3 regions of the Neobacillus sp. 19 genome follow, and region 3 is predicted to be linked to each of the others. Evidence: a T-box and tRNA genes for the amino acid it is inferred to sense, from the RefSeq annotation. Region 3 holds a T-box; the other regions hold tRNA genes.

Region 1 (4,874 bases), on a different contig from region 3:
AAAAATGGGGATCATGTTCATGGACCGCATGATTTAATTTTTTCAAAAAATGAATGCCAAACGGATTCTCTCTCTTTCCCTGGTCGGCATTGGGCCAGTAGATGATATTCGCGACCGCATCCATTCGAAAACCATCAATATGAAAATAGTCAATCCAATATAGCGCGTTTGAAATAAGAAAGCTTTGGACCTCACCTTTTCCTAAATCAAAATTCGCCGTTCCCCATACGACATTTTCTCTGTCATGAACATGGCTATATGAATAAATATGTGTACCATCAAAACGATATAGCCCGTGTGCATCTTTGCAGAAATGACCTGGAACCCAGTCAAGAATGACACCGATCCCTTGCTGATGACACTGGTCCACAAAATATCTAAAGTCATCGGGTGTACCATACCTGGACGTCACTGAGAAATAACCAGTTCCTTGATACCCCCATGAGTCATCGAGCGGATGCTCGACAAGCGGTAATATTTCAATATGGGTGAAACCGTGCTCTATTACATAAGGAATAAGCTTTGCTGCCATGTCCTTATAGGTTATGTAGTCACCATTGGCATTCTTTCTCCAAGAACCTAGATGAACCTCATAAATGACAGCTGGCTCTGATAAAAAATTCTTTTTTTCCCTTCGGTTCATCCAATGAGTGTCTTGCCACGTATATTGGTTAAACGAGTAAACAATAGAAGCAGTATCGGGTCTTACTTCCGAATAAAATGCAAAGGGATCTGCCTTTAAATGCCTTTCTCCTGTTTGTGAAATAATTTCATACTTGTATATCTTTCCTTCTAGGTCTTGATTGACAACAATAATCCATACTCCTTCATCATTAACCTTCTGAAGTTCATATCCATTACCATTCCAGTTATTAAAATTGCCCAGGAGCCTCACTTGAGAGGCGTTAGGGGCCCATACACAAAATCGAGTATATACTTGATTGGAATTCTTTAAGATATGAGCGCCAAAAAGCTGATGACTTTGAAAGTAGTTGCCTTCATGAAACAAGTGCAACTGATAATCAGTTGGAAAAAACGTGTTCACAGTCATGGCTCTCCTCATCCTCAATGAAAATATGTATTTCAATGACCAATTATAAGCGCAATTGTCTTATTTTCCTCGAAATACTTTTTTATCTTTTCTGACATCTTGTGATGTTTATTGCTACACAGAGACTTTTTATTACATTTTTCGAGTATGTCCGACATATATTTCATCTTTATTCGACATAATCTTATAAAGTTTTTTATTTTTTTTATGAAAAAAATTATTTAAATACTAATAATTTCGTGGTGTGAAAACAGGAGAAAACAGGAAGATGTAAGCGTTATCAATGGTTTTCAAGATTGGTTTAAGTGATTAAATATTATATCGATATAATGAGTTTTAATCTTAGGTGGAGTTTGGGATAAGGGCGCTGCTAGTGGAGGGTGGGGCGATGTTCAGATTATATATTGTTACCATCTGTTTAATCTTTTCACGCACATGGGCATTATATATCTTTTTTATTTCCGTTCTTTCAGTTTTTTAGGGATCACGGGCATAATCATATATGGCCTTACCCTTTACCGACGACTTCTGATGTTTTATCTACGACTTTTAATCTTTTATCAACAACTTTTCAGGTTTTAACTACGACTTTTAATCTTTTATCAACAACTTTTCAGGTTTTATCTACGACGTTCCAACTTTTTTCTACAACTCATTATTAAGCTTTAAAGGATGGCGTAGGCCGTGGTCCTGCCCTTAATTATTTAATAGGCACAAAAAAACTGATAACAAATTGTTATCAGTTTTTTCATATGACCCCTACGGGATTCGAACCCGTGTTACCGCCGTGAAAGGGCGGTGTCTTAACCGCTTGACCAAGGGGCCGTTTAAAATTATGGCGGAGAAGGAGGGATTTGAACCCTCGCGCCGGTTACCCGACCTACACCCTTAGCAGGGGCGCCTCTTCAGCCTCTTGAGTACTTCCCCATAATGGCTCCGCAGGTAGGACTCGAACCTACGACCGATCGGTTAACAGCCGATAGCTCTACCACTGAGCTACTGCGGAATAAAATATGGTGGGCCTAAATGGACTCGAACCATCGACCTCACGCTTATCAGGCGTGCGCTCTAACCAGCTGAGCTATAGGCCCCTAATGGAGCGGGTGATGAGAATCGAACTCACAACATCAGCTTGGAAGGCTGAGGTTTTACCACTAAACTACACCCGCATTGTTAAAGATGATGGGGCGGCTGATGGGAATCGAACCCACGAATGTCGGAACCACAATCCGATGCGTTAACCACTTCGCCACAACCGCCATACATATAAAATTTAAAATAAAATGGTGGCTCAGGACGGAATCGAACCGCCGACACAAGGATTTTCAGTCCTTTGCTCTACCGACTGAGCTACTGAGCCACTTTAGATGGCGGTCTGGACGGGACTCGAACCCGCGACCTCCTGCGTGACAGGCAGGCATTCTAACCAACTGAACTACCAGACCGAATTGCGGGGACAGGATTTGAACCTGCGACCTTCGGGTTATGAGCCCGACGAGCTACCAGACTGCTCCACCCCGCGATAATAAAAACTGTTAAAATAATATGGCGGAGGAAGAGGGATTCGAACCCCCGCGCGATTTAACCCGCCTGTCGGTTTTCAAGACCGATCCCTTCAGCCGGACTTGGGTATTCCTCCATATTATAAAGTGTTACTGGTGGACCTTGTAGGACTCGAACCTACGACCGGACGGTTATGAGCCGTCTGCTCTAACCAGCTGAGCTAAAGGTCCAAGTTGAAAATATTTTTTAAAAATTTGGTAGCGGCGGAGGGGATCGAACCCCCGACCTTACGGGTATGAACCGTACGCTCTAGCCAGCTGAGCTACACCGCCATAATTGAATTTTATACGAAAGTTTGGTGGAGCCTAGCGGGATCGAACCGCTGACCTCCTGCGTGCAAAGCAGGCGCTCTCCCAGCTGAGCTAAGGCCCCAAAAGTATAATAATTGAAATGGTCGGGAAGACAGGATTCGAACCTGCGACCCCTTGGTCCCAAACCAAGTGCTCTACCAAGCTGAGCTACTTCCCGTTAAACTTAATGGCGCGCCCGAAAGGAGTCGAACCCATAACCTTCTGATCCGTAGTCAGACGCTCTATCCAATTGAGCTACGGGCGCATTAATTTAGAATGGTGCCGAGGACCGGAATCGAACCGGTACGGTAGTCACCTACCGCAGGATTTTAAGTCCTGTGCGTCTGCCAGTTCCGCCACCCCGGCACTACATAGAGAGCGGAAGACGGGATTCGAACCCGCGACCCCCACCTTGGCAAGGTGGTGTTCTACCACTGAACTACTTCCGCATATCAAAATTAAATGGTGCGGGTGAAGGGAGTCGAACCCCCACGCCTTGCGGCGCCAGATCCTAAGTCTGGTGCGTCTGCCAATTCCGCCACACCCGCATATTAATTTTAAATGGTGAGCCATGAAGGACTCGAACCTTCGACCCTCTGATTAAAAGTCAGATGCTCTACCAACTGAGCTAATGGCTCGTACAAAGGTGCCGGCGAGAGGACTTGAACCCCCAACCTACTGATTACAAGTCAGTTGCTCTACCAATTGAGCTACCCCGGCAATTGTTAACATAATTATTTATGGTGGAGGATGACGGGATCGAACCGCCGACCCTCTGCTTGTAAGGCAGATGCTCTCCCAGCTGAGCTAATCCTCCATATATAAAGCCTGGCAACGTCCTACTCTCACAGGGGCGCATGCCCCAACTACCATCGGCGCTGAGAAGCTTAACTTCCGTGTTCGGTATGGGAACGGGTGTGACCTTCTCGCCATTAGTTACCAGACTATTTATTTGAGGTTTTCATTCCCTCAAAACTAGATAATGCAGAAGAAGTTTTTTGTAAAAACGAGTTCAACCACTTAAAAATGGTTAAGTCCTCGATCGATTAGTATCAGTCAGCTCCACATGTCGCCATGCTTCCACCTCTGACCTATCAACCTGATCATCTTTCAGGGATCTTACTAGCTTGACGCTATGGGAAATCTCATCTTGAGGGGGGCTTCATGCTTAGATGCTTTCAGCACTTATCCCGTCCGCACATAGCTACCCAGCGATGCCTTTGGCAAGACAACTGGTACACCAGCGGTGCGTCCATCCCGGTCCTCTCGTACTAAGGACAGCTCCTCTCAAATTTCCTGCGCCCACGACGGATAGGGACCGAACTGTCTCACGACGTTCTGAACCCAGCTCGCGTACCGCTTTAATGGGCGAACAGCCCAACCCTTGGGACCGACTACAGCCCCAGGATGCGATGAGCCGACATCGAGGTGCCAAACCTCCCCGTCGATGTGGACTCTTGGGGGAGATAAGCCTGTTATCCCCGGGGTAGCTTTTATCCGTTGAGCGATGGCCCTTCCATGCGGAACCACCGGATCACTAAGCCCGACTTTCGTCCCTGCTCGACTTGTAGGTCTCGCAGTCAAGCTCCCTTGTGCCTTTACACTCTACGAATGATTTCCAACCATTCTGAGGGAACCTTTGGGCGCCTCCGTTACTCTTTAGGAGGCGACCGCCCCAGTCAAACTGCCCACCTGACACTGTCTCCCACCCCGATCAGGGGTGCGGGTTAGAATTTCAATACAGCCAGGGTAGTATCCCACCGACGCCTCCACCGAAGCTAGCGCTCCGGCTTCTCAGGCTCCTACCTATCCTGTACAAGCTGTACCAAAATTCAATATCAGGCTACAGTAAAGCTCCACGGGGTCTTTCCGTCCTGTCGCGGGTAACCTGCATCTTCACAGGTACTATAATTTCACCGAGTCTCTCGTTGAGACAGTGCCCAGATCGTTACGCCTTTCGTGCGGGTCGG
Region 2 (4,874 bases), on a different contig from region 3:
CTCTGCGAAGCCGCAAGGCGAAGTATAGGGGCTGACGCCTGCCCGGTGCTGGAAGGTTAAGAGGAGGGGTCGCGCAAGCGAAGCTCTGAATCGAAGCCCCAGTAAACGGCGGCCGTAACTATAACGGTCCTAAGGTAGCGAAATTCCTTGTCGGGTCAGTTCCGACCCGCACGAAAGGCGTAACGATCTGGGCACTGTCTCAACGAGAGACTCGGTGAAATTATAGTACCTGTGAAGATGCAGGTTACCCGCGACAGGACGGAAAGCCCCGTGGAGCTTTACTGTAGCCTGATATTGAATTTTGGTACAGCTTGTACAGGATAGGTAGGAGCCTGAGAAGCCGGAGCGCTAGCTTCGGTGGAGGCGTCGTGGGATACTACCCTGGCTGTATTGAAATTCTAACCCGCACCCCTGATCGGGGTGGGAGACAGTGTCAGGTGGGCAGTTTGACTGGGGCGGTCGCCTCCTAAAGAGTAACGGAGGCGCCCAAAGGTTCCCTCAGAATGGTTGGAAATCATTCGTAGAGTGTAAAGGCACAAGGGAGCTTGACTGCGAGACCTACAAGTCGAGCAGGGACGAAAGTCGGGCTTAGTGATCCGGTGGTTCCGCATGGAAGGGCCATCGCTCAACGGATAAAAGCTACCCCGGGGATAACAGGCTTATCTCCCCCAAGAGTCCACATCGACGGGGAGGTTTGGCACCTCGATGTCGGCTCATCGCATCCTGGGGCTGTAGTCGGTCCCAAGGGTTGGGCTGTTCGCCCATTAAAGCGGTACGCGAGCTGGGTTCAGAACGTCGTGAGACAGTTCGGTCCCTATCCGTCGTGGGCGCAGGAAATTTGAGAGGAGCTGTCCTTAGTACGAGAGGACCGGGATGGACGCACCGCTGGTGTACCAGTTGTCTTGCCAAAGGCATCGCTGGGTAGCTATGTGCGGACGGGATAAGTGCTGAAAGCATCTAAGCATGAAGCCCCCCTCAAGATGAGATTTCCCATAGCGTTAAGCTAGTAAGATCCCTGAAAGATGATCAGGTTGATAGGTCAGAGGTGGAAGCATGGCGACATGTGGAGCTGACTGATACTAATCGATCGAGGACTTAACCATTTTTAAGTGGTTGAACTCGTTTTTACAAAAAACTTCTTCTGCATTATCTAGTTTTGAGGGAATGAAACCTCAAATAAATAGTCTGGTAACTATGGCGAGAAGGTCACACCCGTTCCCATACCGAACACGGAAGTTAAGCTTCTCAGCGCCGATGGTAGTTGGGGCATGCGCCCCTGTGAGAGTAGGACGTTGCCAGGCTAAGCCCCTTTGGGGCTATTATTTTGCCAAAAATTACTATGGCCCCTTGGTCAAGCGGTTAAGACACCGCCCTTTCACGGCGGTAACACGGGTTCGAATCCCGTAGGGGTCACCATATCTTTATCATGAACAATTATGCGCCCGTAGCTCAATTGGATAGAGCGTCTGACTACGGATCAGAAGGTTATGGGTTCGACTCCTTTCGGGCGCGCCATTAGTGTTATCGGGAAGTAGCTCAGCTTGGTAGAGCACTTGGTTTGGGACCAAGGGGTCGCAGGTTCGAATCCTGTCTTCCCGACCAGTCGAAGCTTTTAAATGATTTATGTTTTGGCGGTGTAGCTCAGCTGGCTAGAGCGTACGGTTCATACCCGTAAGGTCGGGGGTTCGATCCCCTCCGCCGCTACCATATGACTTTGTGATTTTTTATAAAATGGAGGAATACCCAAGTCTGGCTGAAGGGATCGGTCTTGAAAACCGACAGGCGGGTCAAACCGCGCGGGGGTTCGAATCCCTCTTCCTCCTCCATTAAATCACAAAACTTTATTATTATTATCGCGGGGTGGAGCAACGAGCGTTGCTTCAATGAATAAACTGCGAGTTGTATCAATCGAGCTGCTGCTTGAATATGCTTGCTGAGATTGATACAGTCCATGTATGCTTTGAGCATGGGCAAAACTTTATAATTTTTATTATCGCGGGGTGGAGCAGTCCGGTAGCTCGTCGGGCTCATAACCCGAAGGTCGCAGGTTCAAATCCTGTCCCCGCAATTTGGTCCGGTAGTTCAGTTGGTTAGAATGCCTGCCTGTCACGCAGGAGGTCGCGGGTTCGAGTCCCGTCCGGACCGCCATCTGTTTCCTAGTAGGTTGTCTACTATTGATATATAGATTTTGGCGGTTGTGGCGAAGTGGTTAACGCATCGGATTGTGGTTCCGACATTCGTGGGTTCGATTCCCATCAGCCGCCCCATTTCCATTTCATTTATTGGGCTATAGCCAAGCGGTAAGGCATCGCACTTTGACTGCGACATGCGTTGGTTCAAATCCAGCTAGCCCAGCCATCATACTTTTTCAATTGCGGGTGTAGTTTAGTGGTAAAACCTCAGCCTTCCAAGCTGATGTTGTGAGTTCGATTCTCATCACCCGCTCCATTTAGGGGCCTATAGCTCAGCTGGTTAGAGCGCACGCCTGATAAGCGTGAGGTCGATGGTTCGAGTCCATTTAGGCCCATCATATAAATTATAAAAAGTGTCTGATCCCGATGTAGTAATAACTATTGAGGGTTAGGCACTTTTTCTTTTTAAACAATCAATGGTGCTCCATTTCAATTAATTGTATTTGTTTATTCTTTTTAAATCGAAGTAGCTACAAAATGGTGGCCGTGATTTTCTATATCAATGTTTAAGTGAATCTTCAGCCAAACATCAAGACAATTTCAACGGTAAGAACATATGGTTTGTCTTTAATAAGGGCTCTTAAAGACATTTCCAGCGAAAGGAACATGCATTTTGTCTTTAATTCCCATGCCAACAACTAACTACGACGCACTTCCCCCCAATTATGTAATATAAGACTCTGCTCGAAATTATCCATGGTATGGTGTATTAATCTGTTTGATATTTGCTGATAAATCTGCCAAGATAGAGAAATCAAGTGGAAGTATAGCTGCTTTTGTTTAAAACAGTAAAGGAACTAGTTTTTTAGAGTGAATGGAAAGAGGGAAGAATCATGACATACAGAATCAAAGATCAGATGATTTCAGAAACGGAAATTAAGCAGAGGGTTAAGAAGCTTGCAGAAGAAATAGAAAAGGATTTTAACAATGAACCAATCTACCTTATTGTTGTTCTTAAAGGGTCCTTTGTCTTTGCAGCTGATTTGATTCGAGAAATGAAGGGAGATATAAAAGTCGATTTCATTTCGGTTTCCAGCTACAGTAATCAGACGGAGACAACTGGAAAGGTAAAGCTTTTGAAGGATTTAGATACTGATATAACAAATAAAAATGTGGTTGTAGTGGAGGATATTATTGATAGCGGATTAACCTTGCATTTCTTAAGAGACCATTTAAGCATGCATAAACCAAAGCAAATAAAAATTTGCACATTGTTAGACAAGCCGGAAAGAAGAAGAGTGGAATTGACAGCAGATTATACTGGGTTTGTTATTCCGGATGAATTTATAGTGGGTTACGGGATTGACTATGCACAAATGTATCGCAATCTACCTTATATTGCTACGGTTGAAGAGTGTTAAAGCTTCTTCTTTTAATAACCTTATGAAGGACAAAATTCGCCCGAAATTCGGTTGAAAAGTCCTTCATTGGCCTTATGAAGGACAAAACTCATCGGAAATTCGAGTGAAAAGTCCTTCATCGGCCATATAAAGGGCAAAACTCATCGGCAATTCAAGAGAAACGCCCCTTCATCACTTTTACCTAATTGAATTTTTGCTTGAAATATCTTTAATATCGTATTTTATAAGTGACAAATCATTTACGCTGACGCTAAGTCTTTCTCCAACAGTCCAACTTGAATAAGACCATTTAGAATCCCGTCCTGTGAAGAGGAGGTTGTAATCACATCTGCTGCAGCCTTTGCTTCTGGCACGGCATTTCCCATCGCAACGCCTGTTCCAACCATTTCCAGCATTTCCAAATCATTCAACCCATCGCCAAATGCAAAGCTGTTCTCCTTTTCTATGTCTAAGATCTCCAGCATTTTGAGGATACCGACCGCTTTTGACGCGCCGTTAGGAAGGATATCATAGGCATTGCTATCCCATTTCACAAAACTGAAATCAGGGAATTGGTCAAAGTACACTTGAGCATCCTGCGGATTACAATAAAGATGTCCTTGATAAATGGGCGAATGAGTATAATACTTTTCATCCACTTCCGGATAGGGCATCATCAATGAATCAAACCCCTCCTCGATGTAAGGATGATTGCTTTGGCTAACCTTATAATCAAGATGACTGCAGAAAGCTAAGGCATGCCCATTATTTGCTGTCATCGTCGAAAGAGATTGCAGCATGTTAGGGTCAATCGGGTTAGAATAAATTTCTTTCCCTTTAAATACCACGTATTGTCCATTCATCGATACATAGGAATCAATATTTAGTTCCTTTTGAATCCAGTAAAACATATTCGGAACACGTCCAGTAGCAATAACAGTATGAATCCCTTTTTCCTGAAGCAATTGGACAGCTCTTTTCGTAGAAGCTGGAATTTTCTTTTCTTCATTTAATAGCGTCCCGTCAATATCAAAAAACACAATTGATTTTTCCATATTTCTGCACCTCCGTATAATACAACACCGTCGTTACGCTCAGGATTCTGATCACGCCGACTTGGTGTTGTATCGTCTTACAGAAATAGCATAATTTATGAAACGCGTTTCAGGTCAAGGGGTTTTGCCCTATATTTCATACCGTTTGACGTTCAATTAATTTAACTGGAATTTCCTGATAAGTGACTCCGGTTTCAACAATTCCTTGTAAAAATAACTTCCGTCCCATTTCCACCAGCGGAATTTCTATCGTGGTAATATTCATCATTTTGGCAATGGGCTGATTG
Region 3 (4,874 bases):
AATTTTTCAATAGGTTGTGTTATTCAAACATGAACATTTATCAGCATTTCCGTCCAGAAGAACGGGACTATATTGACAAGGTATTACAATGGAAAAATAATGTTGAAACACAATATACCCCCAAGCTAACGGATTTTCTTGACCCTAGGGAGCAGCATATCCTTAAACTGTTAATTGGCGAAAATGGTGATGTAAACTGCAAACTTTTTGGCGGCAGCCAAGATAACGAACGAAAAAGGGGATTGATCTTTCCTGATTATCTGACTGCTAATGAGGATGATTTTCAAATTAGTCTATTTGAAATCCAGTATCCTGCAAAATTTGTCACAATTGAGCATCGGCAAGTATTAGGGACGCTCATGTCCTTAGGGCTAAAGCGCGGGAAATTTGGTGATATTCTCATGAAGGAAGGTCAAATCCAATTTTTCGCGGCCATGGAAGTCAGTGAATATATAAAAAGCAATGTCGAATCTATTGGCAGGGCAGGGGTAAAGTTGATTGAAGCGGATATTGCAAATGCTCTTGCTGTAAAAGAACGCTGGGAAGAAATGGAGCTAACGGTATCTTCTATGCGTCTCGATACTGTTATTTCAGGTATATATCATGTATCACGGCAAAAATCGCAATTAATGATTCAGCAGGGGCTTGTTAAAGTAAACTGGACAATAATTGAAAACCCCTCTTTTTTATGTGACGATCAGGATATGATTTCCGTCAGAGGGTATGGAAGGGCAAAAATTATCCGTATCGACGGTAAAACGAAAAAAGAAAAATGGCGGATTAGTGTCGGAAAGCAAAAATAATTCATAGATAAGCAGGATATTCGAAAAACTTGTCGAATATTTGCTAATACATAATAGAAGTTCAGATTTGTATGGAGGTGGCATCAATGCCGTTAACGCCGTTAGATATTCATAATAAAGAATTCAATAAAGGTTTTCGCGGGTACGATGAAGATGAAGTAAATGAATTTCTTGATCAAGTCATCAAGGATTATGAATTAGTGCTTAGGGAAAAAAAGGAAATGGAAGAGCGTTTAAAAGATATGAATGAGCGACTTGGACATTTTGTAAATATTGAAGAAACACTCAACAAATCCATTATCATTGCTCAAGAAGCTGGTGAAGATGTTAAACGTAATGCCCAAAAGGAAGCAAAGTTGATTATCAAGGAAGCTGAAAAAAATGCGGATCGCATTGTCAATGATTCTCTGTCAAAAGCAAGAAAAATCGCGCTCGAAATTGAAGATTTAAAGAAACAATCAAAAGTGTTCCGTACACGTTTTAAAATGTTAATCGAGGCACAGCTTGATATGTTAAATACAGATGATTGGGATCATTTATTAGAATATGAAGTGGATGCAACAGAATTAAAAATCCACCAAGAAGAAGATTCATTAGCTTGACGAATTACATTTTTTTAGCATATAATTTTTAAACATAGTGAAATAGAATGGAAATTGACGATGAAAGGGACAGTACAATTTTTCTAATGCTTTTAGATAGCGAACCGGGGAAGGTGAAAGCCCGGTAAAGCTGAAGAATTGGAAGATCACCCTCGAGTTCCAGACCGAAACCCAAGAGAGGGCTGTAGGCTCAGGCGTGTTATTCACGTTACGAATGGAAAAGCGGATAGCCCGAGTGTAAACCGGCTATCTATCAGGGTGGTACCGCGGGAGTCAAACCTTCTCGTCCCTTTTTGGGATGAGAGGGTTTTTTTATTTGTCAAATGGCTATTCTGATATGTATGAAGATGAAGAGGATTACAGGAGGAATAAGAAATGGAATATAAAGATACGTTGTTAATGCCGCAGACTGAATTTCCAATGCGTGGCAATCTTCCACAAAGAGAACCTGATATTCAGGCAAAATGGGAAGAAATGAATATTTATAAAAAGGTACAAGAACGGACCGCGGGACGGCCAATGTTTGTCCTGCACGATGGTCCTCCATACGCCAATGGGGACATTCATATGGGTCACGCCCTTAATAAAATTTTAAAGGACATGATTGTCCGCTATAAATCAATGAGCGGCTTCCATGCCCCATATGTTCCCGGCTGGGATACACACGGACTGCCAATTGAACAGGCATTAACGAATAAAGGTGTGAAACGCAAAGAAATGACAGTTGCGGAATTCCGCGAGCTTTGCACAAAATATGCACTTGAACAGATTGATAATCAGCGCACCCAATTTAAACGCCTTGGTGTTCGAGGTGACTGGGAAAATCCATACATTACGTTGAAGCCCGAATATGAGGCACAGCAAATTAAAGTATTCGGTGAAATGGCGAAAAAGGGCTATATTTATAAAGGCCTTAAGCCGGTTTATTGGTCTCCATCAAGTGAATCAGCATTAGCAGAGGCAGAAATCGAATATCAAGATAAACGGTCACCATCGATCTATGTTGGCTTTAAAGTGAAAGATGGCAAGGGTGTCCTTGATACCGAAACGCAAATTGTCATCTGGACAACAACTCCATGGACCATTCCGGCAAACCTTGGCATTTCTGTTCATCCTGACTTAACATATGTAGTAACAGTGGTGAACGGCAATAAGTATTTAGTGGCAGAAGCATTGCTTGAAGCAGTTACCAATGAAATTGGCTGGGAAGCTCCGGAGGTTGTCCAAAAGGTTAAAGGTTCGGAATTAGAAAATATCGTAGCAGTTCATCCATTATATGACCGTGATTCTTTAGTCATGTTAGGTGAACACGTTACTACAGACGCTGGAACTGGATGCGTTCATACTGCACCTGGTCACGGGGAAGATGACTTCTATGTTGGTCAAAAATATGGCTTAGACGTTCTTTGCCCGGTAGATGATAAGGGTGTAATGACAAGCGAAGCACCTGGGTTTGAGGGATTATTTTACGATACAGCTAACAAGCCGATTGCTCAGGCTTTAGAAGAAGCCGGTGCCCTATTAAATCTTTCATTTATTACTCACTCCTATCCGCACGATTGGAGAACAAAGAAGCCGGTGATCTACCGTGCAACGGCCCAATGGTTTGCATCCATTAAAGACTTCCGTGATGAATTGCTTGAAGCAGTTAAGGAAACAAAGTGGGTACCTGCATGGGGGGAAACAAGACTATTTAATATGGTTCGCGATCGCGGCGATTGGTGTATTTCCCGTCAGCGGGTATGGGGTGTACCGATTCCTGTTTTCTATGCAGAAAATGGGGAAGAAATTATTACCGATGAGACCATCAATCATGTATCTGACCTCTTCCGTGAACATGGTTCAAATGTTTGGTTTGAACGTGAAACGAAGGAATTGCTTCCAGAAGGTTTTACACATCCGGGAAGTCCAAATGGTACATTTACCAAAGAAACAGATATCATGGATGTTTGGTTTGACTCAGGCTCATCGCATCAGGCAGTTCTGCTAGAAAGAGAAGATTTAGTCCGCCCTGCAGACCTGTATCTTGAAGGTTCAGACCAATATCGCGGCTGGTTTAACTCTTCCTTGTCAACAGCGGTAGCTGTGACAGGCAAAGCACCGTACAAAGGTGTTTTAAGTCACGGCTTTGCACTTGATGGCGAAGGACGAAAAATGAGTAAATCACTTGGTAATGTTGTTGTACCGGCAAAAGTAATGAATCAATTAGGTGCAGATATTTTACGCCTTTGGGTTGCATCCGTTGATTATCAGTCAGATGTACGTGTTTCTGATGCTATCTTGAAACAAGTGGCCGAGGTATACCGCAAAATCCGTAATACTTTCCGATTCTTGCTTGGCAACTTAGCGGATTTTGATCCTGCTGTTAATAGGCTTGCGTATGAAGACTTGCGCGAAGTGGATCAATTTATGCTTGTTAAGTTAAATAAACTGATTAAGAATGTCCGCAATTCCTATGAAAATTATGAGTTTGCCAACATCTATCATGTAGTTAATAATTTCTGTACCCTTGATTTAAGTGCTTTCTATCTTGATTTTGCAAAGGATGTTCTATATATTGAGGCAGCAAATCACCACGATCGCCGGGCCATTCAAACCGTGTTATACGAGTCATTGCTTGCTTTAACTAAATTAGTATCGCCAATTCTTTCTCATACAGCAGATGAAGTGTGGAAATTCATCCCGAATGTTCAAGAGGAAAGTGTGCAATTGACGGATCTTCCAGAGTATCAGGATCTTCCAGGTTCACAAGGCTTAGAAGAAAAATGGACGGCATTCATGAAACTGCGTGATGATGTATTAAAAGCACTTGAAGAAGCCCGTAATCACAAAGTAATTGGAAAATCGTTAACAGCAAAGGTTACTCTTTATGTGAATGAAAAATCAAAGACTCTGTTAGATTCCATTGAAGAAAATCTGAATCAGCTATTCATCGTTTCAGGATTTGAAGTGGCAGGAGTGTATGAAGATGCTCCTGAAAATGCGCTTAAATTAGAATCAGCAGCAATTGTCGTCACCAAAGCTGAAGGTGAAACATGTGAACGCTGCTGGATTGTGACCCCGGAAGTAGGTCAAGATCCAGAGCATAAAACACTTTGCCCTCGCTGTGCGGAAGTTGTCAAAGAAAACTATACCCATTTGGCGTAGCAGAATGCCCCGAGTAAAATACTCGGGGTTTTTTGAATCCAGCTCTTTTTGTATTTATTATCCTTTACCGTTAATTGTTGTTGTTGATGTCAAAAGTTTTCCCGTGTCACAAAGTCGATGCCGGAGATAATAAGACAAATAACTAATAACGGAGGTAACAACTATGAATGCCATGCAGGAAAAGCTGTTTTTGGAACTCCGTCAAACGAAAGAAGAGATTGAGAATTCATTAAAATCGAAACAAAAGGAAGATTGGCTCACATGCCTTTTAGAAGAGGAGCTTGCAGATATTAATGCAGCTATGGAGAAGTTTGCCTGTGGG

Evidence for each region. A T-box is a leader RNA that pairs with one kind of tRNA and senses whether it is charged. The one in region 3 lies ahead of ileS (isoleucine--tRNA ligase), so its partner is inferred to be a tRNA-Ile.
Region 1: it has a tRNA-Ile gene. The T-box ahead of ileS (isoleucine--tRNA ligase) is inferred to sense a tRNA for this amino acid. The anticodon was not compared.
Region 2: it has a tRNA-Ile gene. The T-box ahead of ileS (isoleucine--tRNA ligase) is inferred to sense a tRNA for this amino acid. The anticodon was not compared.

What each region holds. Positions count from the first base shown of each region.
Region 1 is NZ_JBMPZU010000050.1:110,804-115,677, forward strand. It holds gene glgB (1,4-alpha-glucan branching protein GlgB) at 1-1,051, opposite strand, end outside; tRNA gene ACO1D1_RS15650 (tRNA-Glu) at 1,805-1,876, opposite strand; tRNA gene ACO1D1_RS15655 (tRNA-Ser) at 1,888-1,978, opposite strand; tRNA gene ACO1D1_RS15660 (tRNA-Asn) at 1,983-2,057, opposite strand; tRNA gene ACO1D1_RS15665 (tRNA-Ile) at 2,066-2,142, opposite strand; tRNA gene ACO1D1_RS15670 (tRNA-Gly) at 2,147-2,220, opposite strand; tRNA gene ACO1D1_RS15675 (tRNA-His) at 2,235-2,310, opposite strand; tRNA gene ACO1D1_RS15680 (tRNA-Phe) at 2,336-2,411, opposite strand; tRNA gene ACO1D1_RS15685 (tRNA-Asp) at 2,420-2,496, opposite strand; tRNA gene ACO1D1_RS15690 (tRNA-Met) at 2,500-2,573, opposite strand; tRNA gene ACO1D1_RS15695 (tRNA-Ser) at 2,598-2,690, opposite strand; tRNA gene ACO1D1_RS15700 (tRNA-Ile) at 2,708-2,784, opposite strand; tRNA gene ACO1D1_RS15705 (tRNA-Met) at 2,810-2,886, opposite strand; tRNA gene ACO1D1_RS15710 (tRNA-Ala) at 2,911-2,986, opposite strand; tRNA gene ACO1D1_RS15715 (tRNA-Pro) at 3,006-3,082, opposite strand; tRNA gene ACO1D1_RS15720 (tRNA-Arg) at 3,093-3,169, opposite strand; tRNA gene ACO1D1_RS15725 (tRNA-Leu) at 3,182-3,270, opposite strand; tRNA gene ACO1D1_RS15730 (tRNA-Gly) at 3,282-3,353, opposite strand; tRNA gene ACO1D1_RS15735 (tRNA-Leu) at 3,368-3,452, opposite strand; tRNA gene ACO1D1_RS15740 (tRNA-Lys) at 3,467-3,542, opposite strand; tRNA gene ACO1D1_RS15745 (tRNA-Thr) at 3,552-3,624, opposite strand; tRNA gene ACO1D1_RS15750 (tRNA-Val) at 3,646-3,721, opposite strand; rRNA gene rrf (5S ribosomal RNA) at 3,731-3,848, opposite strand; rRNA gene ACO1D1_RS15760 (23S ribosomal RNA) at 3,931-4,874, opposite strand, start outside.
Region 2 is NZ_JBMPZU010000098.1:2,957-7,830, forward strand. It holds rRNA gene ACO1D1_RS26240 (23S ribosomal RNA) at 1-1,103, shown strand, start outside; rRNA gene rrf (5S ribosomal RNA) at 1,185-1,301, shown strand; tRNA gene ACO1D1_RS26250 (tRNA-Glu) at 1,342-1,416, shown strand; tRNA gene ACO1D1_RS26255 (tRNA-Arg) at 1,439-1,515, shown strand; tRNA gene ACO1D1_RS26260 (tRNA-Pro) at 1,526-1,602, shown strand; tRNA gene ACO1D1_RS26265 (tRNA-Met) at 1,631-1,707, shown strand; tRNA gene ACO1D1_RS26270 (tRNA-Ser) at 1,734-1,826, shown strand; tRNA gene ACO1D1_RS26275 (tRNA-Met) at 1,995-2,068, shown strand; tRNA gene ACO1D1_RS26280 (tRNA-Asp) at 2,072-2,148, shown strand; tRNA gene ACO1D1_RS26285 (tRNA-His) at 2,192-2,267, shown strand; tRNA gene ACO1D1_RS26290 (tRNA-Gln) at 2,284-2,358, shown strand; tRNA gene ACO1D1_RS26295 (tRNA-Gly) at 2,375-2,448, shown strand; tRNA gene ACO1D1_RS26300 (tRNA-Ile) at 2,454-2,527, shown strand; gene hpt (hypoxanthine phosphoribosyltransferase) at 3,026-3,553, shown strand; gene ACO1D1_RS26310 (Cof-type HAD-IIB family hydrolase) at 3,793-4,587, opposite strand; gene ACO1D1_RS26315 (LacI family DNA-binding transcriptional regulator) at 4,724-4,874, opposite strand, start outside.
Region 3 is NZ_JBMPZU010000084.1:67,908-72,781, reverse strand. It holds gene ACO1D1_RS24635 (RNA-binding protein) at 30-803, shown strand; gene ACO1D1_RS24630 (DivIVA domain-containing protein) at 890-1,405, shown strand; T-box leader at 1,457-1,699, shown strand; gene ileS (isoleucine--tRNA ligase) at 1,781-4,552, shown strand; gene ACO1D1_RS24620 (hypothetical protein) at 4,716-4,874, shown strand, end outside.